DNA from 3 places in the Pseudomonas sp. B21-054 genome. Region 3 is predicted to be linked to each of the others. Evidence: riboswitches for the same ligand, from Rfam matches in the RefSeq annotation. Region 3 holds a riboswitch; each other region holds the start of a gene.
The links. A riboswitch is a leader RNA that binds a small molecule or an ion and turns the genes downstream of it on or off. The one in region 3 is predicted to bind cobalamin.

Region 1: it holds a riboswitch for cobalamin, as region 3 does, so the genes downstream of both, LOY70_RS24910 (ABC transporter substrate-binding protein) here and cobW (cobalamin biosynthesis protein CobW) in region 3, are expected to answer to the same signal.
Region 2: it holds a riboswitch for cobalamin, as region 3 does, so the genes downstream of both, cobO (cob(I)yrinic acid a,c-diamide adenosyltransferase) here and cobW (cobalamin biosynthesis protein CobW) in region 3, are expected to answer to the same signal.

Annotation. Positions count from the first base shown of each region.
Region 1 covers NZ_CP087204.1:5,740,843-5,751,230, reverse strand. Annotated here, with positions in the region: gene LOY70_RS24935 (sensor histidine kinase) at 1-392, shown strand, start outside; gene metE (5-methyltetrahydropteroyltriglutamate--homocysteine S-methyltransferase) at 543-2,831, shown strand; gene LOY70_RS24925 (OsmC domain/YcaO domain-containing protein) at 3,013-5,238, shown strand; gene LOY70_RS24920 (ABC transporter ATP-binding protein) at 5,288-6,079, opposite strand; gene LOY70_RS24915 (FecCD family ABC transporter permease) at 6,076-7,080, opposite strand; gene LOY70_RS24910 (ABC transporter substrate-binding protein) at 7,089-8,102, opposite strand; cobalamin riboswitch at 8,242-8,437, opposite strand; gene LOY70_RS24905 (DUF3592 domain-containing protein) at 8,583-9,026, shown strand; gene LOY70_RS24900 (hypothetical protein) at 9,030-9,617, shown strand; partial or broken gene LOY70_RS24895 (nucleoid-structuring protein H-NS) at 10,289-10,375, opposite strand.
Region 2 covers NZ_CP087204.1:5,196,742-5,207,129, reverse strand. Annotated here, with positions in the region: gene LOY70_RS22530 (AI-2E family transporter) at 1-639, shown strand, start outside; gene hda (DnaA regulatory inactivator Hda) at 809-1,513, shown strand; gene LOY70_RS22520 (C40 family peptidase) at 1,727-2,353, shown strand; gene LOY70_RS22515 (C40 family peptidase) at 2,519-3,055, shown strand; gene LOY70_RS22510 (PQQ-dependent sugar dehydrogenase) at 3,237-4,547, opposite strand; gene LOY70_RS22505 (hypothetical protein) at 4,745-5,329, opposite strand; cobalamin riboswitch at 5,488-5,699, shown strand; gene cobO (cob(I)yrinic acid a,c-diamide adenosyltransferase) at 5,780-6,391, shown strand; gene LOY70_RS22495 (cobyrinate a,c-diamide synthase) at 6,403-7,782, shown strand; gene bluB (5,6-dimethylbenzimidazole synthase) at 7,779-8,429, shown strand; gene cbiB (adenosylcobinamide-phosphate synthase CbiB) at 8,426-9,334, shown strand; gene cobD (threonine-phosphate decarboxylase CobD) at 9,327-10,319, shown strand; gene LOY70_RS22475 (cobyric acid synthase) at 10,316-10,388, shown strand, end outside.
Region 3 covers NZ_CP087204.1:4,586,811-4,597,198, reverse strand. Annotated here, with positions in the region: gene metH (methionine synthase) at 1-815, opposite strand, end outside; gene LOY70_RS19800 (fatty acid cis/trans isomerase) at 971-3,262, shown strand; gene nfuA (Fe-S biogenesis protein NfuA) at 3,380-3,964, shown strand; gene cobM (precorrin-4 C(11)-methyltransferase) at 4,173-4,919, opposite strand; gene LOY70_RS19785 (cobalamin biosynthesis protein) at 4,996-5,400, opposite strand; gene LOY70_RS19780 (CbtA family protein) at 5,397-6,092, opposite strand; gene LOY70_RS19775 (CbtB domain-containing protein) at 6,104-6,292, opposite strand; cobalamin riboswitch at 6,393-6,628, opposite strand; cobalamin riboswitch at 6,807-7,022, shown strand; gene cobW (cobalamin biosynthesis protein CobW) at 7,120-8,184, shown strand; gene cobN (cobaltochelatase subunit CobN) at 8,188-10,388, shown strand, end outside.

The sequences.
Region 1 (10,388 bases), 1.2 Mb from region 3:
TCAGCGCCAAACTGCCGGAGTGCGTCTTGTCGATGAACGGCGATCCGGTACGGCTCGCGCAGGTTCTCGGCAATCTGTTGGGCAACGCGGCCAAGTACACCCCCGCAGGCGGGACCGTCACACTTTCGGTCACCGTCGAAGTCGACGCAGTGGAAATAAGCATCCGCGATACCGGCATAGGCATCTCGGCCAAGGCGCTGCCGTTCATCTTCGAGCCGTTTGTGCAGGACGTTCACGCCATCGGTTTCAACGGTGCGGGCCTGGGCATTGGCCTGACGGTGGTGCGCGAATTGGTCGAAAGCCACGGTGGCACGGTGATTGGCAAGAGCGCGGGCGATGGTCAGGGGAGCGAGTTCGTGGTGAGGTTGCCGTTGGTGAGTCAAACCACCTGAGCCCATAGCGGCTAAACGAGTTTTCATGTGGCGAGTATCGACTTTATGATCATGAAGGAAACTTGTGATCATCAGGATTAAATTGAGTTTGTCTCACTAGGTGGTAACTGTCGACAATGGCGCCAATCAAGCACATTGGAGATATTTGTCATGGCATTGGCCCATTCCCTTGGATTTCCGCGCATTGGCCGCGACCGCGAACTGAAGAAAGCACAAGAGGCTTTCTGGAAGGGCGAGCTAAACGAAGAGGGTTTGCGTGCCGTTGGTCGTGAGCTGCGCAAAACCCACTGGGACTTGCAGAAGAACGCTGGCATTGAGCTGTTGCCGGTCGGCGACTTTGCCTGGTATGACCAGGTCCTCACCCATTCCCTGATGTTCGGTGTGATCCCTGAGCGCTTCCGTCCAGCGGATGGCCAGGCTTCGTTGCACACCCTGTTCGGCATGGCGCGCGGCGTCAGCGACAGCTGCTGTGGCGGTGCGCATGCCCAGGAAATGACCAAGTGGTTCGACACGAACTACCATTACCTCGTCCCTGAATTCAGCGCGGACCAGCAGTTCCAGCTCGGCTGGGATCAACTGTTCGAAGAAGTCGAAGAAGCCCTGGCACTGGGTCACACCGTCAAGCCAGTGATCATTGGTCCGCTGACTTACCTGTGGCTGGGCAAGGCCAAGGGGGCCGACTTCGACAAGCTTGAACTGCTGGATCGTCTGCTACCGCTGTACGGCCAGATCTTCCAGCGCCTGGCCGCACAGGGCGTCGAGTGGGTGCAAATCGACGAGCCGATCCTGGTCCTCGATCTGCCGCAAGAATGGAAAAACGCTTTTGAGCGTGCCTACAACTTGATTCAGCGTGATCCGTTGAAAAAGCTGGTCGCCACCTACTTCGGTGGTCTGGAGGAGAACCTGGGCCTGGCCGCCAACCTGCCGGTCGATGGTTTGCACATCGACCTGGTGCGTGCCCCGGAACAGTACCCGACGATTCTGGATCGCCTGCCCGCCTACAAAGTGCTGTCGCTGGGCTTGGTCAACGGCCGTAACGTATGGCGTTGCGACCTGGAAGCCGCATTGGCCACGCTGCAACATGCCAATGAGCGTCTGGGTGATCGCTTGTGGGTCGCACCGTCCTGCTCGTTGTTGCACAGCCCGGTCGACCTGGACCGTGAAGATAAGCTCGATACCGAACTGAAAAGCTGGCTGGCCTTTGCCGTGCAGAAGTGCGAAGAAGTCGCGGTGCTGGCCCAGGCCGTGAATGAGCCGGAAGCTGCGAAGGTGCTTCAGGCACTGGCACAAAGTCGCGCCGTCCAGGCTGACCGTGCGGCCTCGCCACGTATTCATAAGCCGGCTGTGCAGGCGCGTGTTGCCGCGATCACCGCCAGGGACAGCCAGCGCCATTCCCTGTTTGCCCAACGAATCGAGAAGCAACGCGCGGGTTTGAACCTGCCGTTATTCCCGACCACCACCATCGGATCGTTCCCGCAAACCGCCTCTATTCGCCTCGCTCGCCAGTCGTTTAAACAAGGCAAGTTGAGCGAAGCGCAATACACCGACGCGATGCACAGTGAGATCCGTCACGCGGTCCTGGTCCAGGAACGCTTGGGGCTGGATGTGCTGGTACACGGCGAAGCCGAGCGTAACGACATGGTCGAATACTTCGCCGAGCAACTGGACGGCTATGCGTTCACCCGTTTCGGTTGGGTGCAAAGCTACGGTTCGCGTTGTGTCAAGCCCGCGGTGATTGTCGGTGACCTGAGTCGTCCGAAAGCCATGACGGTGGAGTGGATTCGCTATGCGCAAGGCCTGACTGACAAGGTCATGAAAGGCATGCTGACCGGGCCGGTGACCATGCTGATGTGGTCGTTCCCGCGCGAAGATGTATCGCGCAAAGTCCAGGCCCGACAACTGGCCTTGGCCCTGCGAGATGAAGTGCTCGACCTGGAAACGGCCGGCATCAAGATCGTGCAGATCGACGAAGCAGCGTTCCGCGAAGGTCTGCCTCTGCGCCGGGCGCAATGGCAGGCTTACCTGGACTGGGCAGTGGAGGCGTTCCGCCTGAGCGCATCTGGCGTGCGTGACGAAACGCAGATCCATACACACATGTGCTACAGCGAGTTCAACGACGTCATCAAGTCCATCGCGGACATGGATGCCGACGTCATCACCATCGAGACTTCGCGTTCGGACATGGAATTGCTGGATGCGTTCGAGGCCTTCGACTACCCGAATGACATAGGCCCCGGAGTCTACGACATCCATTCGCCACGGGTTCCGGATGCCTCGGAAATGGCCAACTTGTTGCGTAAAGCCGCCAAGCGTATTCCCGCCGAGCGTCTATGGGTCAATCCCGACTGCGGCCTGAAAACCCGTGGCTGGCAGGAAACCGAAGCGGCGCTGGTGCACATGGTCAGCGCGGCACGGCGTCTGCGTAAAGAATTGGCTTGATGCTTTAGCGGCATGACACCCAACCGAAGCCCTTCACTGTGCTTCGGTTTTTTTTCATTGAGCACCAGGCATGGCGCGTGAGGGCAACCCGCTTGGCGATGGCGGGCTAAAGCACAAGACTTCCGATTGAAAAGGCGGATAATGGCCGCCTATTTTTTGCTCGCTATTCTGGTAATCCCGTATGGAAATCAAGGTCAACTTTCTCGACAACCTTCGACTTGAAGCCAAGTTTGATGACTTTACGGTGGTGGCCGATCAACCTATCCGCTACAAAGGCGATGGCTCGGCCCCCGGGCCGTTCGATTACTTTTTGGCTTCATCGGCGTTGTGCGCGGCTTACTTTGTGAAGTTGTATTGCCAGACGCGCAATATTCCCACCGATAACATTCGCCTGTCGCAGAACAATATTGTCGATCCGGAAAATCGCTACAACCAGATCTTCAAGATCCAGGTCGAGCTCCCGGCAGATATCAGCGACAAAGACCGCCAAGGCATTTTGCGTTCCATCGACCGTTGCACGGTGAAGAAGGTCGTGCAAGCCGGGCCTGAGTTTGTCATTGAAGAGGTGGAAAACCTCGACGCCGATGCCCAGGCATTGCTGATGCCCAATTCGGTTTCCCAAACCGGCACCTATATCGCCGGCAAGGACCTGCCGCTGGAGCAAACCATCGCCAATATGTCGGGCATTCTGGCGGACCTGGGCATGAAGATCGAGATCGCTTCGTGGCGCAATATCGTGCCCAATGTGTGGTCTCTGCATATTCGCGACGCCCACTCGCCGATGTGTTTTACCAATGGCAAGGGTGCGACCAAAGAGAGCGCACTGGCGTCGGCGTTGGGCGAGTTTATCGAGCGGCTCAACTGCAACTTTTTCTACAACGATCAGTTCTGGGGCGAAGACATCGCCAATGCGGCGTTTGTGCATTACCCGGACGAACGCTGGTTCAAGCCTGGCCGTAAAGATGCGCTGCCGGCGGAAATCCTCGACGAGTACTGCCTGAAAATCTACAACCGCGACGGCGAACTGCGCGGCTCCCACCTGATCGACACCAATTCGGGTAATGAAGAGCGCGGCATCTGCTCGCTGCCGTACGTGCGCCAGTCGGACGGCGAGGTGGTGTATTTTCCGTCCAACCTGATTGAAAACCTGTTCCTGAGCAATGGCATGAGTGCGGGTAACACCCTGGCCGAAGCTCAGGTGCAGTGTCTGTCGGAGATTTTCGAGCGTGCGGTCAAACGCGAGATCATCGAAGGTGAATTTGCACTGCCCGATGTACCGGCCAACGTGCTGGCGAAGTACCCGGGGATAATGGCCGGTATTCAGGCGCTGGAAGAGCAGGGGTTCCCCGTCCTGGTGAAGGATGCCTCCCTGGGGGGCGAATTCCCGGTGATGTGCGTCACGTTGATGAACCCGCGGACCGGCGGTGTGTTTGCCTCGTTCGGCGCACACCCGAGCCTGGAAGTGGCGCTGGAACGCAGCCTGACCGAATTGTTGCAGGGCCGCAGTTTCGAAGGCCTCAACGACTTGCCCCAGCCGACGTTCGAAGGTCATGCGGTGACCGAGCCGAATAACTTCGTCGAGCACTTCATCGACTCCAGCGGCGTGGTGTCGTGGCGTTTTTTCAGCGCCAAGTCAGATTACGAGTTCGTGGAGTGGGACTTCTCCGGCCAGGGTGAAAACTCGAATGCCGAGGAAGCCGCGACCTTGTTCGGCATTCTCGAAGGCATGGGCAAGCAAGTGTACATGGCGGTCTACGAGCACATCGGCGCGAAAGCGTGCCGTATCCTGGTGCCGGGCTATTCGGAAATCTATCCCGTGGACGATCTGGTCTGGGATAACACCAACAAAGCGCTGTTTTTCCGCGCCGACATCCTGAATCTGCATCGCCTGGACGAAGACGAACTGCAAGCGCTGGTCGAGCGTCTGGTGGAAAGCGAGCTGGACGACTACACCGACATCACCACCTTGATCGGCATCGAGTTCGATGACAACACGGCTTGGGGCCAGCTAACGATCCTGGAGTTGAAGCTGCTGATCTATCTGGCCTTGCAGCAGTTCGAAGAGGCGAAGGAAGCGGTGGAAACCTTCTTGCAGTACAACGACAACACGGTGGAGCGCGGGTTGTTCTACCAGGCCGTGAATGTGGTGCTGGAGATGAAGCTGGACGAAGACCTGGAACTGGAAGACTACGAGGCCAATTTCCGCCGGATGTTTGGCAACGAACGGATGGATGCCGCGATCGGCTCGGTGGACGGCAGCGTACGCTTCCATGGCTTGACGCCGACCAGCATGAAACTGGAGGGCCTCGATAGACACCTGCGCCTGATCGACAGCTACAAAAAACTGCACGCGGCGCGGGCCAATGTGTCGGCTTTATCTTCCGGGCTCGCCCCGTCGCTTGGCTGAATCCCTGCACTTGCCTGGGGTTCGGTTTTTTCCGAACCCTGAGATTCACTCAAACGGAACGAAATCGCAGGATCTGCGCACCGTCGAAAGGGTCGATCAGGTAATGGGCGTGCACGCCGAACGTATCCTGCAAGCGTTGCGGGGTCAGTACCTCGAGAGGTTTGCCGAGGGCCACCAGCCGACCCCGTTCCAGTACCGCCAGGCGGTCACAGGTCAACGCCTGGTTCAGGTCATGCAGGGCGATGACCGTCGTGACAGGTAGCGCTTGCACCACTTTTAGAATGGCGAGCTGATGCTGGATATCCAAGTGATTGGTCGGTTCGTCCAGCAATAGAATCTGCGGACGTTGGGCCAGGGCCCGAGCGATGTGAACACGTTGGCGTTCACCGCCGGACAGACTGTGCCAGGTGCGGTTTTTCAAGTGCGCCGCATCGACGTCCCACAGCGCCTGCTGGACGATGGCCGCGTCTTCGTGTGACCACGGACTCAAGGCCGATAACCATGGCGTTCGGCCCAACGCAACGGCGTCGAACACGCTGATCGCATCCAGTGTGTCGGCCTGTTGCTCAACCACGGCCAGGGTCTGCGCGACGGTTCGCCGTGCCAGCGTCTTGAGGGGCTGGTTGTTGAGCTGAATGTCGCCCCGGCTGGGCGTACGCACGCCCGCCAGCAGTTTGAGCAGTGTGGATTTTCCCGAACCGTTGGGCCCGACGAGGCCCAGGGTTTCGCCCCGACGGATGTCCAGGTGGATATCGTGCAACAGCTCGGCGTCGCGCACATGGAACCCGAGGCCGGAACAACTCAGCACGGATTCGCCAATGACAGAGGTGACGGCATTCATCGGGCATTTCTCCGACCGATCAGGATCAACGCGAACACTGGAGCGCCCACCAATGCCGTGATGACGCCGACCGGGATCACTTGGCCTTTGATCAGCGTTCGCGAGAAGACGTCGGCGGCGATCAGAAACACCGCGCCACCCAGCGCACTCGCCGGCAACAAGCGCGCATGCCGGGTACCCAGCAACAAACGCACGGCATGGGGAATGACCAACCCGACGAAACCGATGGAGCCAACGATCGATACCATCACCGCTGTCACCAGTGCCGCGCAACTGATCAGCAGAAATTGCACCCGGCGTACCGGAATGCCAAGGGAGGCGGCCGAGTCGGCGCCAAAGGTAAAGGCGTCCAGCGCCCGCCGATGCCACAGGCACACCGCAAGACCGATCAATGCCACGGGCACCGACAGCCACACCGACGGCCAACGGACCCCACTGAGATTTCCCAGCAACCAGAACATGATGCCGCGAGCTTGTTCGGAGCTGGCGGACTTGGTAATCAGAAACGCGGTGAGCGCATTGAACAACTGCGAGCCGGCAATCCCGGCCAGGATGATCTGCCCGGTGCCAGCGGGTGAGCGGCTGGCACGGGCCAGCAAAACGACCAAGGCGAACGCGGCAACGGCCCCGATAAAGGCCCCGACCGACAACGAAATCAGCCCCGCGCCAATGCCCAGCAGCGCCACCAGTACCGCGCCTGTCGAGGCGCCGGCGGAGATGCCGAGCAGGTAAGGATCGGCCAACGGGTTACGCAATAGCGATTGCAAGATCACCCCGCAGGTCGCCAGGCCCGCACCGCAAGCCGCCGCTACCAGCGCACGGGTCAGGCGGTAGTTCCAGACGATGCCTTCATCTATCGGGTCGAGGGCATAACCGGCGGCCCACAGTTTATTGGCCAACACCTGGAACACCACACTAGGCTCAATGCTCGTTTCACCGATGGTCACACCGGCAATCACCGCCAGGAGCAGCGTGACCAATGCCAGCAACGTTCGAATCAGCGTCGAAGTCATTTCGGCAGGTCGTAGCCGCTGATGGCCGTTGCGAGGGTTTCCAGGCCGTCGAACATCGTGATGCTGGCTTGCATGGCCATCGCATCGAGAATGATGATGCGGTTGTTTTTCACCGCGTCCATATTGCGGGTCACCGGGTCACTGCGCAGGAATTGCAGCTTCTTTTCATGGTCGTCAGCCGGAAAGCGTCGGCGGTCCATGCGGGCAATGACCAGGAAGGTCGGGTTGGCCTTGGCGATGGTTTCCCAGCCGACAGTCGGCCATTCCTCGTCGGACTCGATCACGTTGCGCACGCCCAGGGTACTGAGCATGAAGTCAGGAACGCCCTTGTGCCCAGCCACATAGGGATCGATATCCAGACTGGCGCTGGAGAACCAGAACAGCGCGCTCGTCTGCTTCAGATCCTTGGCCTGCACCGTAGCGATAGACTTCGCCAGGCTGTCCTTGAGTTGAGCGTTCAACTGCTGGCCGCGCTCTTGTACGTCGAAGATTTCAGCCAGCTGGCTGATGCTCTTGTAGATGCTGTCGATGCGAAACGCCTCCAGCCGCGTGCCATCCGCACCGACCAGATTATCCTTGGCCTCGCAATCGGAGGGCATCAAGTAGGTCGGGATCTTCAGTTCGTGAAACTGCTGGCGGGTACCGACCACGCCTTGCGGTCCGACCGTCCATTCCAGTTCCGCCACCACCAGCTGCGGACGTTTGCCGATCACCCCCTCGAAGCTCGGCTCGTTATCGGCCAGGCGTTCGATCTTGTCGTTCTGCGCCTGGTATTTCATCTGCACATCGTTGAACCAGAGCGAAGTGCCGACCACCTTGTCGCTCAACCCCATGGCATAGAGCATTTCAGTGCCGGCCTGGCCGATGGTCACGGCACGGCTGGGTGATTGCTCAAAGGTCAGCGTGCTGCCGCAATTCTCGAGGGTCAGGGGATAGTGAGTCGGGGCCGCATGGGCGAGGCTCGGCACACCCAGGGCAATGACGAGGGGAGCAAGGCGGGGCAGCAGCATGATGCAATCTCCAGTTGACCGTACACGGGGCAGGGGACGGACTGGAAACACATCGTTGAACGCTGCCGCTAAAGCACTGAAGTGCCGATCGGCCCAGTGACGAGCAGCGCAAGGATGTCCTTCCCGGACACCCCGCCGGTTAGTGATAGACTTGGCCGGCAGGTCTCCTGACTGATGCGTCAGCGCCTGGCTCCAGCCTTCCCGGGGTGATCCCAGTGGCCATTGAGGAGCAGGCTCAGCACCTACAGTTGCGGGGGCAGTTCCGTTTGATGCCGTGCGAGGCATCTCGGATTCCCTATTAGTCCCGTGGGGGAACCGACGGTCGGCATGGTAGTCGATCAGGGTGTTTATCACCACTCACCGCTAAGAGGCCTTCTCCTGGCGTCGTACGATTGCGGGAATGATTTTCTGAAGATGCGGCATCGTGCCGCTTCTTGCTATCCTGACGGCCCTCTTCACGGACGAACACTGAGACAAGCCATGGCCAACGACACCCCATCACACATCGGGAAGATATTGCTGGGCCTGCTGTTCGCCCTGATTGGTATCGGCTTGTTGAGCATTGCCATCAATCTCACGCTTGAGCGACGCGAGTTTCTCGACAGCGCACAGACCGCCGATGGCATCGTCAGCCACTTGAATGCCGGCGGTTCGCATCCTGAAATCGCCTTCACCACGAGCAGTGGTGAAAAAATCTCCTACCCCCAGGGCGGCTTCATCTTCGGCTATCAGCAGGGTCAGCCGGTGCGGGTGCATTACCTGCCCGAGCAGCCGGCCAACAGCGCCATCGTCGATGACTCGGCCGCGCTGTGGGGCACTTCCGGAGTCCTGGGGCTTATCGGTCTGGTGTTCACGCTTGTCGGTCTGGCAAAGGCTATCCGGCAGCGCGGTCGCGGTGCGGTTCATTCACATAAAGGACTTTAAGGTATGAGCAACAACATCCCGATCCCGGTCAACGAAAGTCGCTGGCAGTATCAGACCGCCAGCGGCGGTGGCCTGACTGTGGTCATGGTGGCGGGCAGTGGCGGTTCGATCATCCTGCGTTCGCCCGAGGGCGAGGACATCAGCTACCGCTACGGCGGCGTCGGGGTGGGTGTCGGATTTGGCGCGCGGCTGCCGCGTTTCGGCAAGATCAATATCCAGATCAAGGGGAAGAGCGTCGGTGGAGCGGGGGCCGCGGAGGCTTTTCCCAGCACCGGCAAGGTGTTTGTCAGCGATGCGTTGGTCAGTCGCGACCTGACCAGTGATGACATCACCGGGCCTTGCATGTACACCGAAGTAGGGGTGGGCCTGGGAATCGGTGGTTCGGCCACGGCGCTGTTGTTCGGGCTTGATCCCAAGTTGCTGGCGTTGTCGATGGCACTGAGTGCCAACCCGGCGACCTCGCTCATCGCTTCTACCTTGGTCAACCAGCGGTTGGCGAAGTCGGCCAAGGGGGCGGTGGTCATGGCCGGGATGAACGCTGGCTTGCAGGCCGGTGGTGGCGCTGCGATTTACATAGGCTATCTGTTCTAGTCGGATTGTCGGGCGAGGCCATGGTGCCGATTAGAAAAAACTGTGCTTCTTCCTGAGGGGAAGCGCTGTTTTTTTGGGGCTTGTTTTGGATTTTTTGGTTTGTGTGTATATCCGTTTCTGCGGTAACGGCTACTTATGGTTCCGCCCTTACGGCGGCTCACTTTTGAGAAGCGCAAAAGTAAGCAAAACGCTTTAGCCCCACCACTCGGTGCCTCGCCTAGGCTCGGCATGCCCTCTCTCCGGCATTGCTCCGTGGGCCCGCCGCGAAGGGCCATCCATGGCCCAGCGCGGCTATCCCGGCATCCATGCCGGGATGCCCACTCCACAATGCCTGCGTTCGGCCAGCGTGGTTAACGGGGCGCCGAGATCAACGTCCACCGCGAGGCGGCCTTATAGCCGACCTGGTTCTTGATGGGGACCGCGCTTCTCCTGTGGGAGCGGGCTTGCTCGCGAAGGCGATGTCACTGTCGATGAAGATGTTGAACGGGCTGGCCTCATCGCGAGCAAGCTCGCTCCCACAGGTTTTTTGTGTTGTGTGCAGATGCTGTGAACACCTGCGAATCCATGTGGGAGCGAGCTTGCTCGCGATAGCGGTAGTTCAGTTACAAAGATGCCGGATGTGCCCCCGTTCTTGCTTTGCTTTGCTTTGCTTTGGATCTTGATCTCGATCTCGGCGCCCCATTAACCACGCTGGCCGAACGTAGGTATTGCGCAGTGGGCACCTCGGCATGGATGCCGAGGTAGCCGCGCTGGGCCATGGATGGCCCTTCG
Region 2 (10,388 bases), 610 kb from region 3:
GCCTCGGGCCTGGCGTTGATCGGTTGGCTGGCGAACCTGGTGCTGATTCCGGTGGTGGCCTTTTATCTGCTGCGGGATTGGGACTTGATGATGGCCAAGATCCGCAGCCTGCTGCCGCGTCACCGCGAAGAACGCATCATGACCCTGACCGGCGAATGCCACGAAGTGCTGGGGGCATTCGTGCGCGGGCAGTTGCTGGTGATGGTGGCGCTGGGTTTCATCTACGCGGCTGGCTTGATGCTCGTGGGGCTGGAGTTGGGGCTGTTGATCGGCCTGATCGCCGGCCTGGCGGCCATCGTGCCGTACATGGGGTTTGTGATTGGTATCGGCGCGGCGTTGATCGCCGGGTTGTTCCAGTTCGGCGGCGACTTGTACCCGATGATCGGCATCGTGGCGGTGTTCATGGTCGGGCAGGCCCTGGAGGGCATGGTGCTGACGCCGCTGTTGGTGGGCGACCGGATTGGCCTGCATCCCGTGGCGGTGATCTTTGCGATCCTGGCCGGTGGCGAGTTGTTCGGTTTCACCGGGATCCTGCTGGCGCTGCCGGTGGCGGCGGTGATCATGGTGCTGGTGCGGCATATGCACGATCTGTACAAGGATTCGGACATTTACAGCGGCGCCGAAGACCCTGATCTGTAGGGTGAATGACCGGCGGGGTGTCAGGGAAACTGACGCTCCGCGCCCTTGTCGCTGCAAACCTTTGATTTTGCTCGTGGTCCGGCGCATTGTGCGGTCCGTGTCACGGGTATAAACTTTGCGAACTTTACACAGAGGCCACTAACGGTTCCTTTGGAACTGTTCAGTCAGCATGAAACCGATTCAGCTGCCCCTAGGTGTGCGTCTGCGTGATGACGCCACCTTTATCAATTACTACCCAGGCGCCAATGCCGCTGCACTCGGCTATGTCGAGCGGCTCTGCGAAGCCGACGCCGGCTGGACTGAAAGCCTGATTTATCTGTGGGGCAAGGACGGAGTGGGGCGCACGCACCTGTTGCAGGCGGCGTGCCTGCGGTTCGAGCAGTTGGGCGAACCGGCCGTCTATCTGCCGCTGGCTGAATTGCTGGATCGCGGCGTTGAAATCCTCGACAACCTTGAGCAGTACGAACTGGTCTGCCTGGACGACCTCCAGGCGGTGGCCGGCAAGGCCGATTGGGAAGAAGCGCTGTTTCATCTGTTCAATCGGTTGCGCGACAGCGGCCGGCGGTTGCTGATCGCCGCCTCGACGTCGCCGCGAGAGCTGCCGGTGAAGCTGGCGGACCTCAAGTCCCGTCTCACCCTGGCGCTGATTTTCCAGATGCGGCCACTTTCCGACGAAGACAAACTCCGCGCCTTGCAGCTGCGTGCTTCCCGACGTGGCCTGCACCTGACCGACGAAGTCGGGCATTTCATCCTTACCCGTGGTACCCGCAGCATGAGCGCGCTGTTCGAATTGCTCGAACGCCTCGACCAGGCCTCCCTTCAGGCCCAGCGCAAGCTGACTATTCCTTTTTTGAAAGAAACTTTAGGCTGGTAGAACTGTCGCCAGATGATGGCTTAAAGCCTCTTTCGGGCGCGGTGAACCCCCGGTTTTGCTGGGCTGCAGGGCTGCAACCCGCCCAGGCTGGGCTTAAGCGCTTAGATGTAAAGGTGAAACCGAGAAGTCACATTTGCATCGATTGAATTTGCAAATGAGGTTGATAGAAGGCATAGTCTCGCCATCTTTACTACTTCAGCCACGGTCGTGCCCATGCTAAATCGCTTCGCACCCCTCGTGCCTCTCGCACTCGTTACCCTGTTGTTCGGTTGCGCTGCCCACTCCCCAGTGTCCCAGCAAGCACCACAACCACAGGTCAAGAACTCCGTTACCGCCCAGTCTTCCTCCGTTGCGTTCCAGGAAGAAATGGCCTCCGACAAAGAGCTGGCAGCTTTCGCCGGCAGCAAGCCTTATCAGCTTCCGGTGCTGGCCGACAGCATTCTGGAGCGTGGTATGTCGTTGATCGGTACCCGCTACCGTTTTGGCGGTACCTCTGAAGCCGGCTTCGATTGCAGCGGTTTCATCGGCTATCTGTTCCGCGAGGAGGCCGGCATGAACCTGCCGCGTTCCACGCGCGAAATGATCAACGTGAACGCTCCGCTGGTTGCGCGCAACCAACTGGAACCTGGTGACCTGCTGTTCTTCAGCACCAACGGTCGTCGCGGTCGTGTCAGTCACGCCGGTATCTACCTGGGTGACAACCAGTTCATTCATTCCAGCAGCCGCCGCAGCGGTGGCGTGCGAATCGACAGCCTGGGCGACAGCTACTGGAACAAGACTTTCATCGAAGCCAAGCGCGCCCTCGCCATGGCACCGACTGTGGTCACTGCCCGCAAGTAAGCACACAGTTTGTAAGGCAAACTTAAAGTCTTACTTGAAGTTTGCCACATAGCCGCTAGAATCCTTGATCATTGATTGATGGCAATCCGCCTGCGTATTACGCAGGCGGATTTGTTTTCATGCCCACGGCAGAAAAGCCGCATCCAGATCAGGATTGTTCTGCATATGTCGACGTCGGCCCGCCTCGCTCTCATGTTCCTTGCCGCGCTGCTCAGCGCCTGCGCCAGCCGTACCCCGCCGCCAGCACCTGTGGTTCGGGCCCCGGTGGTCTTTGCCCCTTCGCAACCCTTTTCCCCGGCCGCCGAAGACGTCCTGTTCCGGGCGCTGGGCCTGGTGGGGACGCCATATCGCTGGGGCGGCAACACGCCGGATTCAGGTTTCGATTGCAGTGGCCTGATTGGCTATGTCTACCGCGATGCCGCCGGCATATCCCTGCCGCGTTCTACCCGCGAGATGATCGGCATGCGCGCCCCGGATGTCGGTAAGGAAGCCTTGCAGAGCGGTGACTTGATTTTCTTCGCCACTAACGGCGGCTCCCAAGTTAGCCATGCCGGGATCTATGTAGGCGAGGGCCGTTTCGTCCATGCGCCGGCCACCGGTGGCACGGTCAAGCTCGACAGCCTGTCCAAGGCCTATTGGCAGAAGGCTTACCTGGGCGCCAAGCGGGTGCTGCAGCCGGAACATCTGGCGCGTAATCCCTGATGCGAAGGTTCAGGCCCGCGCAAATCTGTGGCGAGGGGATTTATCCCCGTTGGGCTGCGCAGCAGCCCTAAAGCCTGAAATCCCTAGTTTTCAGGCCGATCGCATCCAAACCGCTATCTTAGGGGCTGCTTCGCAGCCCAGCGGGGATAAATCCCCTCGCCACAAGAGAGTGTGACCAGCACTATCTGGCAGACACCCGCCAAATCTTGTTCCCCACATCATCAGCCACCAACAACCCACCCTGTTTATCGATCACCACGCCCACCGGCCGGCCCAGGGCTTTTTCGTCGGCGTTCAGGAAGCCGGTGAGCACATCCACGGGTTGTCCCACCGGTTTGCCGCCGGTGAACGGTACAAAAATTACCTTATAACCACTGTGGGGCTTACGGTTCCAGGAGCCGTGCTGCCCGACGAAAGCTCCTTCGGTAAACGGCGCGGGCAAGCGGCTGCCTTCGGCGAAGGTCAGGCCCAGCGAGGCGGTGTGAGGGCCGACAGCGTAGTCCGGGGCGATGGCCTTGGCCACCAGGGCCGGGTTCTGCGGCTCGACCCGGACATCGACGTGCTGCCCGTAGTAGCTGTAGGGCCAGCCATAGAACGCGCCGTCCTTGACCGAAGTAATGTAGTCCGGCACCAGGTCGCTGCCGATCTCATCCCGTTCGTTCACTGCCGTCCATAGGGCGCCGCTGCGGGGTTCCCAGGCCAGGCCGTTGGGGTTGCGCAGGCCCGAGGCAAAGATACGGTGGCTACCGCTGGCGCGGTCCACTTCCCAGATGGCGGCGCGGCCCTCTTCGGCCTCCATGCCGTTTTCCGCGACGTTGCTGTTCGAGCCAGTGGTGACGTACAGCTTGCTGCCGTCGCGGCTGGCAATCACGTTCTTGGTCCAGTGATGGTTGAGCGTGCCGCCCGGCAAGTTGACGACCTTGGTTGGCTGCGCCTTGATCTGCGTGTCACCGTCCTTGTACGGGAAGCGGATCAGTCGGTCGGTGTCGGCCACATACAGGTCATTGCCCACCAAAGTCATGCCGAACGGTGAATTGAGATTTTCCAGGAACACCGTACGGGTTTCGGCGATGCCGTCGTGATTGGCGTCGCGCAACAGCGTGATGCGATTGGGGCTGGGCACGCCGGCACCGGCGCGGCCCATGACCTTTTTCATCACCCAGCCACGAATGCCCTTGCCATCGTCCGGCTTGGGCGGGGCGTTGGTTTCGGCCACCAGCACATCGCCGTTGGGCAACACGTAGAGCCAGCGCGGGTGATCCAGCCCTTCGGCGAACGCGCCCACCTGCAGGCCCTGGGCCGGGGTGGGCTTGGTGCCGTCCGGCCAGCCGATTGCTTCGGCGATGTTGACGGTAGGGACCAGGGTCTTGTTCGGTTCAGGCAGTTTCGGTGCAGGTCCGGTGCCGTCGGACACTTGCAGCGTGGAAGACTCGCCACAAGCGACAAGCCCGGCGGCAAGGGCGACGATCAGAAGGTGTGGTGGCTTGAGCATGCTGGCTTCCCTATGAGTGCATGTAGTTACTCATAGAGAAGCGTAGACGCGCGATGGTTCAACTGCGGGTAGGCCAGTCTGCCAGGCAAAACCTTGTGGGAGCGAGCTTGCTCGCGATGGCGGCGTGACAGTCAAGATTGATGTTGCCAGGTGCACCGCTCTCGCGAGCAAGCTCGCTCCCACAGTTCTTGAATGAGTCAGCCGTGGGTCTGTTTGAACAGCACGGCGATGCCGGGGTGATAGAAGCCGGCTTCATTACGCAACTTGCGGTAGGCGTAAGGAAAATACCAGGCCACGGCGCAGGTATTTTCCTTCTGCAGGTCGTCGATCATGTCCTGCAGTTCTTCGGGCGTAGCGCTCTGCTGGGCTTTTTGCGGCGAGACGAACAGGCAGCCCAGCTTCAGGTCGCTGGCGTAGCTGATGCGCTTGGCATCGCTGGTGGCTTCCGACAGCGGTTGGGTCAGGTTCAGGTTGTTGACCTTGGGCCAGCGTTGGGTGGCCTGGATGAAGGCGCGCTCCTCGGTACTGGCGATAAGCAGATCGGCGCAGACGTTGCGTTCGCCTTCTTCGTTCTGCTTGCGGGTCGGCGCGTTCTGCAGCGTGACCATCTCGGCCATCCAGGCGGCCGCCGACAGCAAGCTGAGGTTGGCTCGTTCATCGAACCAGTAAGGCGTGTCGTTATCTCCGCGCACGGCGTTGTAGCGGTCGATACAGTCAAACCAACGTTCCAGCACCGGGCGCAGGAACTCCAGTTTTGGATTGCTGATGATCATGCCTTGCATGTCTTGCCCTCTTGTTCTTGTGATATCGGGGTGTAATGTCGCTTTGATATCACTTCCCGTAGCGTGACACAAGATTGACGTCATTCCATTGATCCCGGCCAATAACCAGTGCTGGGCCCGTGGCGGCTTTAATTGACGCTCCACCCCCAACCCTCTAACCTTCGCCGCTTGTTTCAGGTGCTCTGTGACTTGAGTTCGACAGAGTGAAACAGGGAAGCCGGTGAGTGCACACGAACCCGGCGCTGCCCCCGCAACGGTAAATGAGTCAAGGTTGCCTACAGGCCACTGTGTCCATGGACATGGGAAGGCGCGCAACCCGGCATCGCGCCGCTCATGAGCCCGGAGACCGGCCTGATTCAACCAACGGCATCACGGTGGGCGATGCCAGGCTTGCTGCCGTCTTTTTTTGTGCCCCGCCCGCCGTTATCCAATCCCAACGGAGAGCTCCCCATGACCGACACCCCTGATCGCGACGAACGCCACTTGGCGCGCATGCTGCGCAAGAAAGCCGTGATCGACGAGCGCATCGCCAACTCGCCGAACGAGTGTGGCTTGCTGCTGGTGCTGACCGGCAACGGCAAGGGCAAGAGCAGCTCGGCGTTCGGTATGCTCGCCCGGGCCATGGGGCATGGCATGCAATGCGGCGTGGTGCAATTCATCAAGGGCCGCAACAGCACCGGCGAAGAATTGTTTTTCCGCCGCTTTCCGGAACAGGTGCGCTTTCACGTCATGGGCGAAGGCTTCACCTGGGAAACCCAGGACCGCCAGCGCGACATCGCCGCCGCCGAAGCCGCCTGGGCGGTATCGCGCCAATTACTCAGCGATCCCTCCATTGGCCTGGTGGTGCTCGATGAACTCAACATCGCCCTCAAGCACGGCTATCTCGACCTCGATCAGGTCCTCAGCGATCTGCAAGCACGCCCGCCGATGCAACACGTGGTGGTGACCGGTCGCGGCGCCAAGCCGGAAATGATCGAGCTGGCCGACACCGTCACCGAGATGGGCATGATCAAGCACGCGTTCCAGGCCGGTATCAAGGCGCAGAAAGGCGTCGAACTGTGAGCGACGCCGTCATGTCGTGCCGCCACTGCCCAGCGGTGTTGATCGCCGCCCCGGCCTCGGGGCAAGGCAAGACCACCGTTACCGCCGCCCTGGCCCGCTTGCATCGCAACCAGGGGCGCAAGGTGCGCGTCTTCAAGTGCGGCCCGGACTTCCTCGATCCGATGATCCTCGAGCGTGCCAGCGGCGCGCCGGTCTATCAGTTGGACATGTGGATGGTTGGCGAGCAGGAAAGTCGTCGGTTGTTGTGGGAAGCCGCCGCCGAAGCGGACCTGATCCTGATCGAAGGAGTGATGGGGTTGTTCGACGGCACTCCGTCCAGCGCTGACCTGGCCCGGCATTTTGGCGTGCCAGTGCTGGCGGTGATCGATGGCACGGCCATGGCCCAGACCTTCGGCGCCCTGGCCCTGGGCTTGGCGCGTTATCAGCCGGACTTGCCGTTCGCTGGCGTATTGGCTAACCGGGTAGGCACCTTGCGCCACGCGCAGTTGCTCGAAGGCAGCCTGACCGAAGGCCTGCGTTGGTATGGCGCGCTGTCCCGGGAAACCGGCATTGAATTACCCAGTCGCCACCTCGGGCTGGTCCAGGCCAGCGAGTTGAACGACCTCGACCTGCGCCTCGATGCGGCGGCCGAGGCCCTGGCTGGCAGTTGCGAAGTGGCACTGCCGCCAGCGGTCGAATTCGCCGCGCCCGAGGTGATCAATCCGCCGCCATGGCTCGACGGTGTGCGCATCGCCGTGGCTCGGGACGAAGCGTTTGCCTTCACCTATGGCGCGAGCCTGGATCTGCTGCGGGCCATGGGCGCGCAGTTGAGCTTTTTTTCGCCAATCCATGACACTGCGCTGCCCGAAGCGGACAGTCTTTACCTGCCCGGCGGTTATCCGGAGCTGCACCACGTAGCGCTGGCCCGGAACGCGCCGATGCTGGCGGCGATCCGAGCTCACCATGCAGCCGGTAAACCGTTGCTGGCCGAATGCGGTGGCATGCTGTATCTGCTGGATTCGTTGACCGACGTCGAGGGCACCCGCGCCGAACTGCTGGGCTTGCTGGCCGGTGAGGCGCAGATGCAAAAGCGCTTGGCGGCCCTGGCCCTGCAAGCGGTGGATTTGCCGGAAGGCACCCTGCGTGGGCACACCTATCATCATTCGCTGACCAGCACCGAGGTTGAGCCGATTGCCCGTGGCCATAGCCCTAATGGCGGACGCGGTGCGGAGGCGGTTTTCCGGCAAGGGCGAATGACGGCTTCTTATGTGCACTTTTATTTTCCGTCTAATCCCAGGGCGATTGCCGCGCTGTTTGCGCCTGATCTTGAGGCCGCCTTCGCGAGCAGGCTCGCTCCCACATTTGATCACCTAAACCCTGTGGGAGCGGGCTTGCTCGCGAAAAGACCATGACCGACAACGCCTTCCCCCAGGCCGAACGCGATGCGGTCTACCGCGCCATCGCCGAGCGCCGTGACATGCGCCACTTCAGCGGCGGCACGGTGGAACCGGCCTTGCTGCGCCGGCTGCTGGAAGCCGCGCACCAGGCACCCAGCGTGGGCCTGATGCAACCCTGGCGGTTTATCCGCATCAGCGATCGCGCCTTGCGCGGGAATATCCAGCAGTTGGTGGAAGAAGAACGCATCCGCACCGCCGAGGCCCTTGGCGAGCGCAGCGATGAATTCATGACGCTCAAGGTCGAAGGCATCAATGACTGCGCCGAAGTGCTGGTGGCGGCGTTGATGGAGGATCGCGAGCGGCACATCTTCGGCCGTCGGACCTTGCCGGAAATGGACCTGGCCTCACTGTCCTGCGCGATCCAGAACCTGTGGCTGGCCGCTCGCGTTGAAGGGCTGGGGATGGGCTGGGTGTCATTGTTCGAGCCCCAGGCCCTGGCCGATCTGCTGGGTCTACCCGCCAGTGCCAAGCCGCTGGCGATACTCTGCCTGGGCCCGGTCGAGGGGTTTTACCCGGCGCCGATGCTCGCCCTGGAAGGTTGGGCGCAGCCGCGTTCGCTGAATGAATTGCTCTATGAAAATCATTGGGGAGTGAGTCCATGAGCGTGGCGTTGCTCAGTGTCGCCGCAGTGGCACTGGATGCGCTGCTGGGCGAGCCCCGGCGCTGGCATCCGCTGGTGGCGTTCGGCGGTTTTGCCGAGCGGATCGAACAACGCTTCAACTCCGGTGGGCGCGGCTGGCGCAGCCATGGGGTGACGGCGTGGATCATCGTTGTACTGCCGCTGACCCTGCTGGCCACGGCCCTGTCTTGGGCGCCCATGGTTGGCTGGCTGGTGGATATCCTCGCGCTGTACTGCGCCCTCGGCCTGCGCAGCCTCGGGGAACATGTCGAGCCGGTGGCGCGGGCGCTGCGCAGTGGCGATCTGGACGAAGCGCGCCTGCGTGTCGGCTACCTGGTCAGCCGCGAGACTCGGGAACTCGACGAAACCGCCGTGGCCCGCGCCGCCACCGAGTCGGTGCTGGAGAACGGCAGCGATGCGGTGTTCGCCGCGCTGTTCTGGTTCGCCGTGGCCGGTGCGCCCGGTGTGGTGTTGTACCGCCTGAGCAATACCCTCGACGCCATGTGGGGCTATCGCAACGAGCGCTTCGAGCGCTTCGGCTGGGCGGCGGCAAGGATCGATGATGTGCTCAACTACATTCCCGCGCGCCTGGTGGCGTTGACCTACGCACTGCTCGGCAAGACCCGCCTGGCGCTCAAATGCTGGCGCACCCAGGGTCCGACCTGGGACAGCCCCAATGCCGGACCGGTCATGGCCGCCGGTGCCGGTGCGCTGGGCGTCGAGTTGGGCGGGGCGGCGGTTTATCACGGCGAATTGCACCAGCGTCCAGCCCTGGGCGAAGGCGTGCCAGCGAGCGCGGACTCCATTGATCGCGGCTGGCAATTGGTCCAGCGCGGCGTATGGTTATGGCTGCTGATTCTCTGCCTGGGAGCTGAGTTTTATGCTTGAGCACGGTGGACGCCTGCGTAACGCGGCCCGGCAATACGGGATCGCCGAGGGTGACTGGCTCGATTTGTCCAGCGGCCTCGCGCCCTGGCCGTTCGACGTCCCAGCGATTCCACTGCGGGCCTGGGCACGCCTGCCGGAAACCGATGACGGTTTGGAACAGGCCGCCTGCGACTATTACGGTGCGTTGGATGTGCTGCCGGTGGCCGGTTCGCAAATGGCCATCCAACTGTTGCCGCGCCTGCGTCGGGTCGGCAAGGTCGGCGTCTTGTCGCCGTGTTACGCCGAGCACGCCGAAGCCTGGCGCCGCGCCGGCTACATCGTGCGTGAAGTGCTGGAAGCGGAAGTGGATTTCTTCCTCGACAGCCTTGATGTGCTGGTGGTGGTCAACCCGAACAACCCCACGGGCCTGAGCCTGGATCCCGAGTGCTTGCTGGATTGGCACGCGCGCCTGGCTCAGCGCGGTGGCTGGCTGGTGGTGGATGAGGCGTTCATGGACATCACGCCGCACCTGAGCCTGGCGGCGCACGCCCATCAGGTCGGGCTGATCGTGCTGCGTTCGTTCGGCAAGTTCTTTGGCCTGGCCGGGGTGCGCCTGGGGTTTGTCTTGGCCGAGCGCCACCTGCTCAAGTTGCTTGCAGAGCAGGTCGGGCCATGGGCCGTCAGCGGACCGACCCGGGTGGTGGGCGAGGCGTGCCTGTTGGACACCGCTGCCCATGTCCGCCAGCGACAACGCTGCGAAGCCACCAGCCAACGCCTCGCGCTGATGCTCGAACGCCATGGCTTCACGCCCCAGGGTGGCTGCGGCTTGTTCCAATGGTTGGTCACCGAGCATGCCGTGGGCCTTCACGATTTCATGGCCCATCGCGGCATTCTCTTGCGGCTGTTCGTGAACACCAGCAGCCTGCGCTTCGGACTTCCGGCCGATGACGCCGAGTTCTTGCGTCTTGAACAGGCTTTCGAGGCCTACACCAAGGACATTCAATGACCACAGTGATGGTGCAGGGCACCACGTCCGATGCCGGCAAAAGTACCCTGGTCACCGCGTTGTGCCGCT
Region 3 (10,388 bases):
ACGTGGGTGTTGGCCTTGTTCGACAGCTCTTCCAGGTACGGCCGCAGTTCGCTAGCGCCGAGGGCGCAGTTCAAACCCACGGAAATCGGCTTGGCGTGGGCCACGGAGTTCCAGAAGGCTTCGGTGGTCTGGCCGGAGAGGGTGCGGCCGGAGGCGTCGGTGATGGTGCCGGAGATCATGATCGGCAGTTCGACACCCAGCTCTTCGTAGACGCCCTGCACGGCGAAAATCGCCGCCTTGGCGTTCAGCGTGTCGAAAATGGTTTCGATCAGGATCAGGTCGGCGCCGCCTTCGATCAGGCCCTTGGTGGCCTCGGTGTAGTTCTCCACCAATTCATCGAAGGTCACGTTGCGGTAGCCGGGGTTGTTCACGTCCGGCGACAGCGAGCAGGTGCGGCTGGTCGGGCCGAGCACGCCGGCGACGAAGCGCGGCTTGTCCGGGGTTTCCAGGGTCTTGGCGTCGGCCACCTTGCGGGCCAGGCGCGCGCCTTCCAGGTTCAGCTCGTAGGCCAGGGCCTGCATGCCGTAGTCAGCCTGGGACACCTGGGTGGCGTTGAAGGTGTTGGTTTCCAGGATATCGGCGCCGGCATCCAGGTAGGCTTTTTCGATGGCGCCGATCACGTCCGGGCGGCTCAGTACCAGCAGGTCATTGTTGCCCTTGACGTCGCTCGGCCAGTCGGCAAAGCGCTTGCCCCGGTAGTCCTGCTCCTCGAGCTTGTAGCTCTGGATCATCGTGCCCATGCCGCCGTCGAGGATCAGGATGCGTTCCTTGAGGGCTTGCTGGAGAAGATAAAGGCGAGCGCTGCGATCGGACATAGGACTACCTGGGGAAAAGACCATTACGAAGGCCGGAATGATAACAAACCTGTACGGTATTTGATCATGGGTGGCTTTTGCATGAATGTTGCTCATGTTTGCATCGCGATGCTGGCCCGGTAGAATCGCCCAATTATCTCCTTGGGACCCGAGACATGCCGTACCGCGTCTTATTCGGCAGTCTGTTGCTGTCGTTTTCTTTTAGCGCAGCCGCCGGGAATCCCGCTCCGGCGATCTCTTATACCCGCGACATCCAACCGATCTTCACGGAAAAATGCGTGGCCTGCCACGCCTGCTACGACTCCGCTTGCCAGTTGAACCTGGGCAGTGGCGAAGGTGCGTCCCGGGGCGCGAGCAAACTGTCGGTGTACGACGGTGAGCGGCGCCAGGCCGCCGATCCGACCCGCTTGTTCTATGACGCCTCGGGCCCGCGGGCCTGGCAGCGCAAGGGCTTCTATTCGGTGCTCGATGCCCAGGGCAGCCAGGCGGCGTTGATGGCGCGGATGCTGGAGCTGGGGCACCGCACGCCGCTGCAACCCAACGCCAAGCTGCCGGAAGACATCGTGCTTGGGCTCAACCGTGACAACACCTGTCCAGTGCCGGGGCAGTTCGATGAATACGCCGCTGCGCATCCCCGCGAAGGCATGCCGCTGGCGGTCACCGGCCTGACCGACCCGCAATACCAGACCCTGCAGCGCTGGCTGGCCGCCGGCGCTCCCATTGATCAGCAGGCCCTGGCCCCGAGTGCTGCTGAAGCCTTGCAGGTGGTGCAATGGGAAAACCTGCTCAATGCCCCCGGGGCTCGGGAAAGCCTGGTGGGCCGCTGGTTGTTCGAGCATTGGTTCCTGGCGCACATCTATTTCAAGGACGGTGAATCGGGGCATTTCTTCCAATGGGTGCGGTCGCGCACGCCCACCGGCCAGCCGATTGACTTGATCAATACCCGCCGTCCGAACGACGACCCCGGCACCCGCGTGTATTACCGGCTCTGGCCAGTGCAAGGGGTGATCGTGCACAAGACCCACATCACCTACGGCTTGAGCGCGGCCAAGATGGCGCGGATCAAAAGCCTGTTCTACAGCGGCAATTGGCAGGTCAATGCATTGCCGGGCTACGGGCCGGAGCGCCGGGCCAATCCGTTTTCCACGTTCGAAGCGATCCCGGCCCAGGCCCGCTACCAGTTCATGCTCGATAACGCCGAGTACTTCGTGCGCACTTTCATCCGGGGCCCGGTGTGTCGGGGGCAGATCGCCACGGATGTGATCCGCGATAATTTCTGGGCGCTGTTCCAGGCCCCTGAGCATGACCTGTACATCACCGACCCGAACTACCGGGGCCAGGCCACGCCGTTATTGGCGATGCCGGGGCAGAACGACGATGTGGGCAGCGTCGTCAGCCTGTGGCTCGACTATCGCGACAAGCGCAACGCGTACGAAGCCTTGCGCCGCGACAGCTATGCCGATGTCCCGGCGCCAAGCTGGTCGACGCTGTGGGCGGGTAACGACAATGCGCTGTTGAGTATCTTCCGCCACTTCGACAGTGCCTCGGTCAGCAAAGGGCTGATCGGTGAAGTGCCGCAGACGATGTGGTTGTTCGATTTTCCGCTGCTGGAGCGGACCTATTATCAGTTGGCGGTGAATTTCGATGTATTCGGCAACGTGTCCCACCAGGCCCAGACCCGGCTGTACTTCGACCTGATCCGCAATGGCGCGGAGCAGAATTTCCTGCGCCTGATGCCGGCCGATTCCCGGGAGGATTACCTCAACGATTGGTATCAGTCCGGCGGCAAATTCAAGATGTGGCTGGATTACGAAGCCATCGACGATGACAAGCCGACCGCACTCAAGTTGGACGAACACGACCCTAAACGCGATTTCGCCCAGCAATTGCTGACCCGTTATGGCGAGCTGAACGCGCGGCCCGATCCGATCAACCGCTGCGACGGCGCCTATTGTTCCCGGCCGAACATCGACCCGACCCTGCAGAATGCCGAGCAGGCCCTCAGTCGCCTGGTGTCGCGACCGGCGGCGGGGCTCAGCGTCATCAATCAACTGCCGGAAGCGACCATGCTGCGCATCGAAACCGCCAGCGGTGGGCGCGAGATCTACAGCCTGTTGCGCAATCGCGCCCACAGTAACGTGGCGTTCCTGCTTGGCGAAGCGTTGCGTTACCAGCCCGGGCTGGACACCCTGACGGTGTATCCGGGCGTGATGAGCAGTTACCCGAACTTCATGTTCAACATTCCCGCCGGGCAAGTGCCGGCGTTTGTCGACGCCATGGAAAACGCCCAGGATGCGCCGGCATTCGAGCGAATCGTCGAGCGTTGGGGGATCCGTCGCAGCCACCCGCAGTTCTGGTACTACTTCCATGACCTGGACCGATACATCCAGGAAACGGAGCCTCTGGAAGCCGGTGTGCTGGATATGAATCGCTACCAGAACCTCTGATCGGGAGGCCCGGCGGCGAATCTGTGCCGCCGCCGACTGCTTTCCCGACAAAAATACTAGGACTTTGTCCGGCGCGATGATTGGCGTAAACTGCCGACAAGCCTGTGAGGAGTTCCCATGACCGCCATTACGATTACCGATGCCGCCCACGATTACCTGGCTGACCTGCTGTCCAAGCAGAACACCCCGGGTATCGGGATCCGCATCTTTATCACCCAGCCCGGCACCCAGTACGCAGAGACGTGCATTGCCTATTGCAAGCCGGGGGAAGAAAAACCCGAAGACACCGCGCTGGGGCTCAAGAGCTTCACCGCGTACATCGACTCGTTCAGCGAAGCGTTCCTGGATGATGCGGTGGTCGACTACGCCACCGACCGCATGGGCGGCCAACTGACCATCAAGGCGCCGAATGCCAAAGTGCCGATGGTCAACGCCGACAGCCCGGTCAACGAGCGCATCAATTATTACCTGCAAACCGAAATCAACCCGGGGCTGGCCAGCCACGGCGGCCAGGTTTCGCTGATCGACGTGGTGGAAGACGGCATCGCCGTGCTCCAGTTCGGCGGCGGCTGCCAGGGCTGCGGTCAGGCCGACGTGACCCTGAAGGAAGGCATCGAGCGCACCTTGCTCGAGCGTATTCCGGAGCTCAAGGGCGTACGCGACGTGACCGACCACACGCAGAAAGAAAACGCCTACTACTGATTGTGGCGAGGGGATTTATCCCCGTTGGGGCCGAGAAGGCCCCATCAAATTGTCTGACATACCGCCACAATAGTTTCAGCCGTCAGTCTGTACCCACCGCCCCTGTGGGAGCGAGCTTGCTCGCGATAGCGGTGGGTCAGTCTGCGATGATGTTGAATGTGCCGTCGTTATCGCGAGCAAGCTCGCTCCCACAGGGGATCGGATTGCGTCAGGGCCGGTAGAGATGCGCATGCCCGGCGCGGTACAGCGATGATTCGCTGAACACGTCATTGCCCAGCACACGCCCCACCAGGATCAGCGCCGTTCGGCGGAAACCCTTGGCCTGCACCTTCTCGGCAATATCAGCCAGCGTCCCCAGCACCCAGTCCTGATCCGGCCATGTCGCCCGGTGAATCACCGCGATCGGGCAATCCGCGCCGTAGTGGGGCAGCAGTTCACTGACGATTTTTTCCAGATGATTGACCCCCAAGTGAATCGCCATGGTCGCCCCGTGCTGCGCCAGGCTGGCAAATTCCTCCCCGGCGGGCATCGCGGTCTTGTCCGCGTAGCGGGTCAGGATCACGCTTTGGGAGACGTCGGGCAGGGTCAGTTCCGCACCCAGCAAGGCGGCGCAGGCTGAGGTCGCGGTCACGCCCGGGATGATCTCGAAGGGGATGTCCAGCGCCCGCAGGCATCGAATCTGCTCGCCGATGGCACCGTACAGACTCGGGTCGCCGGAATGCACCCGGGCCACGTCCTGGCCCTTGAGGTGCGCGGTTTTGATCAACTCGATGATTTGTTCCAAGTGCAGCTCGGCACTGTTGACCACCTGTTCGGCGTGATGGCCTTCAAGCACGGCCGCCGGCACCAGGGAGCCGGCATAGATGATTACCGCGCAATGGCGAATCAGCCGCTGGCCTTTGACGGTGATCAGTTCCGGGTCGCCGGGGCCGGCGCCGATGAAGTAAACGGTCATGACCGGCTCCTGTAGAAGTAAGTGGGCGTCGCCCAGATGAAGATCGCTCATGATCCTGAGGGCGAATTATCGGGATTTACGACACGAGCGCCAATGCCAACGTGACGCTGGGGGCCTTCTGGCGGGAAATCAGCAGGGTCGCGGGCTTCGTGCCTAACTGGTCGGCCAGGGCTAGGGCCGCGCTTTCGGCGACGCCGTAGCAGCCGGTGCGCTCGAAGGCGATTTCGGAGCGGTGACTGAGTCGATCCTGATAACCGGCCAACTGCTGGGCACTGAAGCAGGTCAGTGGCAACATCAATTGCTTGGTCAGTTCCAGCAGGCCCGGCTCGTCACACTTGAGATCGATGCTGGCCAGGGCCCGCACCTGATCAAGCGCAATGCCGTGGGCCAGCAGCGTCTGGTCGAGCAATGCCCGCAACGTGCTGGCCGGGCAACCGCGCTGGCAGCCGAGGCCGACCACCAGCATCGGCCCGTTGTTCATGCGTTGTGATGGGCTTGGCCGTCCCGGCGAAACAGCCAGGCGCTGATCAGGCCCAGGGCCAGCCAGAACGCGACGTTGGTCACTTGCGAGGCAATCTTGAATTGAGTTTCAAGCGCTTCTGGCGCCAGCATCGAATGGACTTCGGGTTGCGGCGCACCGATGACATGGGGCACCAGCAACGTCGCCACGCCGAGCAACTTGAGCAGCCAATGCTTGCCGAAGGCGATCAGCGCAATGCCCACCGCCGTGGACGCGGCGGTGCCGATCCACCACATCTGCCGCTGGGCCAGGTCGGCCGCTGCGGTGCCGGGCAATTCCGGCGGCAGGCCAAGGGTGGGTGCCAGGACGAAGGTGGCATAACCGGCCAGGCCCCAGAGCAGACCCTGGGAGGTGCGAGTCGGTGCGCGCAAGGTGTACAGGCCCGCCAGCATCAGGGCGAAACCCACCGCGACCACCAGGTTGCCACCGGTGGTGGACAGCACGCGCTGCCAGCCATCTTCCGGTTCCCAGGCCTCGGCATCATGGGTGTGGGCAACGCCGTCGGCGTGTTCATGGACTTCAGCGGTTGGGGCCTTCTCAAAGGTCTCGGCCTGCAGAATCAGCGGCGATACCCAGAAACTTTGCAGGAGGGTCAGCAGCAGGGCGGCCAGCAATCCGCTGAAACCGGCAGTCTGGGCGATACGCTTGATCATGTCGTCAGGTCTCAATGGCACGGAAATGCGGCGCTGTGACGGGTATCGTGGGCGGCGTTGTGCACCGCTTCGATGTGGGAGAAACCGGCGAAATAGACCAGGCCGGCACCCAGGATCGAAGCGAAGATCGCGGCGCTCAGGCGTTGGCTCAGGGTGGTGGTGCTGCTGGCGGTGCGGGCGGTGCTGCTGATGGTCGACATGGCGCTTCCCTCTGTTTTTGTTCCATGGGGGATGCGAGCGCAATGAGACCCCGGGCCAAAGACCGCCAAGGTTCGAACAGCGCCCGCCCACCGCGGGTTTGTTGATGCTTGAGTCATGGGCCGGTCTCCGGGCTCGCGAGGGGCAGAGGCTGGGCCTTGCCTGCAAGCGTCACCTTCCCATGGGCCCTTGTAGCAGGGCAGACACAGTGGCTCAGACGCTTCGCTCGCTTACCGTTGCGGGGGCAGCACCGGACTGACGTGGCCTTGAAGTAAAGCACACGATTCACCGGTTTCCCGTTTCACCCTGTGAAGGGCACCCGTAACTAGGCGCACAGGAGAGCATGGGCGGGGCGGGGCCGTCAATGCACAGGGGGCCGCTGCGCAGCCCATCGCGAGCAAGCTCGCTCCCACAGAGGGCTGCGGGATCCAATGTGGGAGCGAGCTTGCTCGCGATGGCGGCGGCAAGGACACCGCAGAACTTACTTGCGGACATTGACCCGTCTCCACACCCTGCGTAGCCTTGCGCCTTCGAGGTTCTTCGGCCTGCGCCGAAGCTAAGAAGGGAACGCGGTCCAAGCCGCGGCTGCCCCCGCAACTGTGAACGGTGATGTTTCTGCAAGGCCACTGTGCATACCCTTTTATCCGGGTTGCGCGGGAAGGCGCAGCAATTGCCAGTCGAATGACTGGCCCACCGTCAGCCAGGAGACCTGCCTCGACACAGATTCTCACTACAACCGGGCGGGGTGATCCGGTGGCGAAATCTTCCGCGCGCGCCTGTGCCAGCGGTTGTCGTCCCGTTTGCCCGCCACCTTGCCAAAGGGCATCCGATGAAAACACTGGCCAAACTCCCCGTCACCATCGTCACCGGTTTCCTCGGTTCGGGTAAAACCACCTTGTTGCGGCACATGCTCGACAACGCCCAGGGCCGGCGCATCGCCGTGATCGTCAACGAGTTTGGCGAACTGGGCATCGACGGCGAGATCCTCAAGCAGTGCTCCATCGGTTGCACCGAAGAAGAAGCCAACGGCCGCGTCTACGAACTGGCCAACGGCTGCCTGTGCTGCACGGTGCAGGAAGAGTTCTTCCCGGTAATGCGCGAGTTGGTGGCGCGGCGCGGCGACCTCGACCACATCCTCATCGAAACTTCCGGCCTGGCCCTGCCCAAGCCGCTGGTCCAGGCTTTCCAGTGGCCGGAAATCCGCAGCGCCTGCACCGTCGATGCGGTGATCACCGTGGTCGACAGCCCGGCCGTGGCCGCTGGCACTTTCGCAGCCTTCCCCGACCAGGTCGATGCCCAGCGCAAACTCGATCCGAACCTGGACCACGAATCACCGCTGCATGAGCTGTTCGCCGATCAGCTGGCCAGCGCCGACCTGGTAATCCTCAACAAAGCCGACCTGATCAGCCCTGAAGACCTGGCCAAGGTTCGCCTGGAAGTCGCCGAAGAGCTGCCGCCGGCGGTCAAGGTCATCGAAGCCAGCAGCGGTCGCCTGCCACTGGAAGTACTCATCGGCCTGGGCGCCGGCTCCGAAGAACACATCGACGGCCGCCATAGCCATCACGATCACCACCATGACGGCGACGATGACGACCACGATCATGACGCCTTCGATTCCATTTCCATCGAGCTGCCCCAGGCTGACGAGAGCCTGCTGCTGGACGCGCTGACGCAACTGGTGGTCCAGCACGGCGTGCTGCGGGTCAAGGGTTTCGCGGCGATCCCGAACAAACCGATGCGCCTGCTGATCCAAGGCGTTGGCACGCGATTCGACAAGCATTTCGACCGTCAGTGGGGCGCCGAGGAAGCGCGGGTGACCCGCCTGGTGCTGATCGGCCAGGCGCTGGACGCGGCGCTGCTTGAAGCGCAGTTGCGCGCAGCCCTCAGCGCCTAAGCCATGCACCTGCTCAGGACCCAGCCCGGCGGTTTCGTGTCGGATGACAACATTGCCGACCTGGGGCAAACCCCCGCCGAGCTGGTGATCCTGTGCAGCGGCGACTCCAGCCTGGCGCTGCTGGCCGAAGCGGCGAAGCAGTTGCCGGGTGATTATCCCGAGTTTCGCCTCGCCAACCCGATGCAGGTGCAGAACCACGCCTCGGTAGACCTGTACTTCGAAGACGTGCTGCGTCACGCCAAGGTCATTCTGTTGTCGCTGCACGGCGGCATTGGCTATTGGCGCTACGGCATCGAGCGCCTGATGGACCTGGCCGGGCGCGGGGTGACGCTGATCCTGGTGCCGGGGGATGATCGTCCGGACCCGGAACTCAGCGACCTGAGCAACGTGCCCTTCGAAGACCGCGACCGGCTCTGGCAGTTCTTGCGCCAGGGCGGACTGGGCAATGCCCTGGACCTGTTTCACAACCTGGGCAGCCAATGGTTCGGCCGCGATTATCCCTGGGCCGAACCACAAGTCCTGCCGCGCACGGCGATCTACCATCCCGGAAAAAGCAACGCCAGCCTCGACGATTGGCAAGCCGACTGGCAGGCCGGACAACCGGTGGCGGCGGTGTTGTTCTATCGCTCCCACTTGCAAGCGGCGAACACCGCATTCATCGACGTATTCTGCCAGCGCCTGCAAGCGGCGGGGCTCAACCCGTTGCCGATTGCCGTGGCGAGCCTCAAGGAGCCCGGTTGCCTGGCGCTGGTCGAAGACTGGCTGGATGCGGTGGAGGCCGGGGTGATCCTCAATACCACCGGCTTCGCTCAATCCAGCCCGGAGGCGCCGCATTTGCGGCCGTTCCGCCGCAACATCCCGGTGATCCAGGCGATCTGCGCCCAGGACAACGAACCGGGCTGGCGCGCCAGCGAGCAGGGCCTGGGCCCGCGAGACCTGGCGATGCACATTGCCTTGCCGGAGCTGGACGGGCGGATCATCAGCCGCCCCATCAGTTTCAAGGACCTGGCCTGGCGCAGTGAGCGCAGCCAGAGCGACGTGGTCTGCTATCGGGCCGTGCCGGAACGCATGGATTTCGTCGCCGAACTGGCCCGGCGCTGGACAACATTGGCGCGTTTGCCCAACGCAGAAAAACGTGTGGCATTGATTCTCGCCAACTACCCGACCCGGGACGGTCGCATCGGCAATGGCGTCGGCCTGGACACCCCGGCGGCGGCGTTGAACATCCTGCGGGCCATGCAGGCCGAGGGCTATCCACTGCCGGCCGAACTGCCGGCGAGCGGCACTGCGCTGATCCAGCAGTTGCTCGGCGGCGTCAGTAACGACCTGGACAGCCTCGACCTGCGTCCGTGTCACCAGAGCCTGGCCCTCGATGCCTACCTGGCCATGTTCGACGCGCTGCCCGAGGCCAATCGCCAAGCGGTGCTGGAGCGCTGGGGCACGCCCGAGAACGATCCGATGTTCCGCGACGGTCGCCTGATGGTCGCCGGCCTGCGCCTGGGCCTGACGTTCGTCGGCATCCAGCCGGCGCGGGGTTATCAGGTCGACCCGAGTGCGGTGTACCACGACCCGGACCTGGTGCCGCCCCACGGTTACCTGGCGTTTTATTTCTGGTTGCGCCACACCTATGGCGTCCACGGGGTGATCCACGTCGGCAAGCACGGCAACCTTGAGTGGCTGCCGGGCAAGGGCGTCGGGCTGTCGGAGAACTGCTGGCCGGACGCGCTGCTGGGGCCGCTGCCGAATATCTATCCGTTCATCGTCAACGACCCGGGCGAGGGCGCCCAGGCCAAGCGTCGCACCCAGGCGGTGATCATCGACCACTTGATGCCGCCGCTGACCCGGGCCGAAACCTACGGGCCGCTGCGTAACCTCGAGCTGCTGGCCGACGAATACTACGAGGCGCAATTGCTCGATCCGCGCCGCGCCCGGGAGCTGCAACGGGACATCCTCAACCTGGTGCGCGAGACGCACATCGACCGCGAGCTGCAACTGGATGCCGGCCTCGACAGCGATGCTGACGCCGCGATCTGGCTGCCACGCCTGGACACGTACCTGTGCGACTTGAAGGAGTCGCAGATCCGCGACGGCCTGCACATTTTTGGCGAATCGCCCAGCGGACGGCTGCGCATCGACACCCTGCTGGCGTTACTGCGCATTCCCCGGGGCGACGGTAAGGGCGCGCAGTCGAGCCTGCTGCGGGC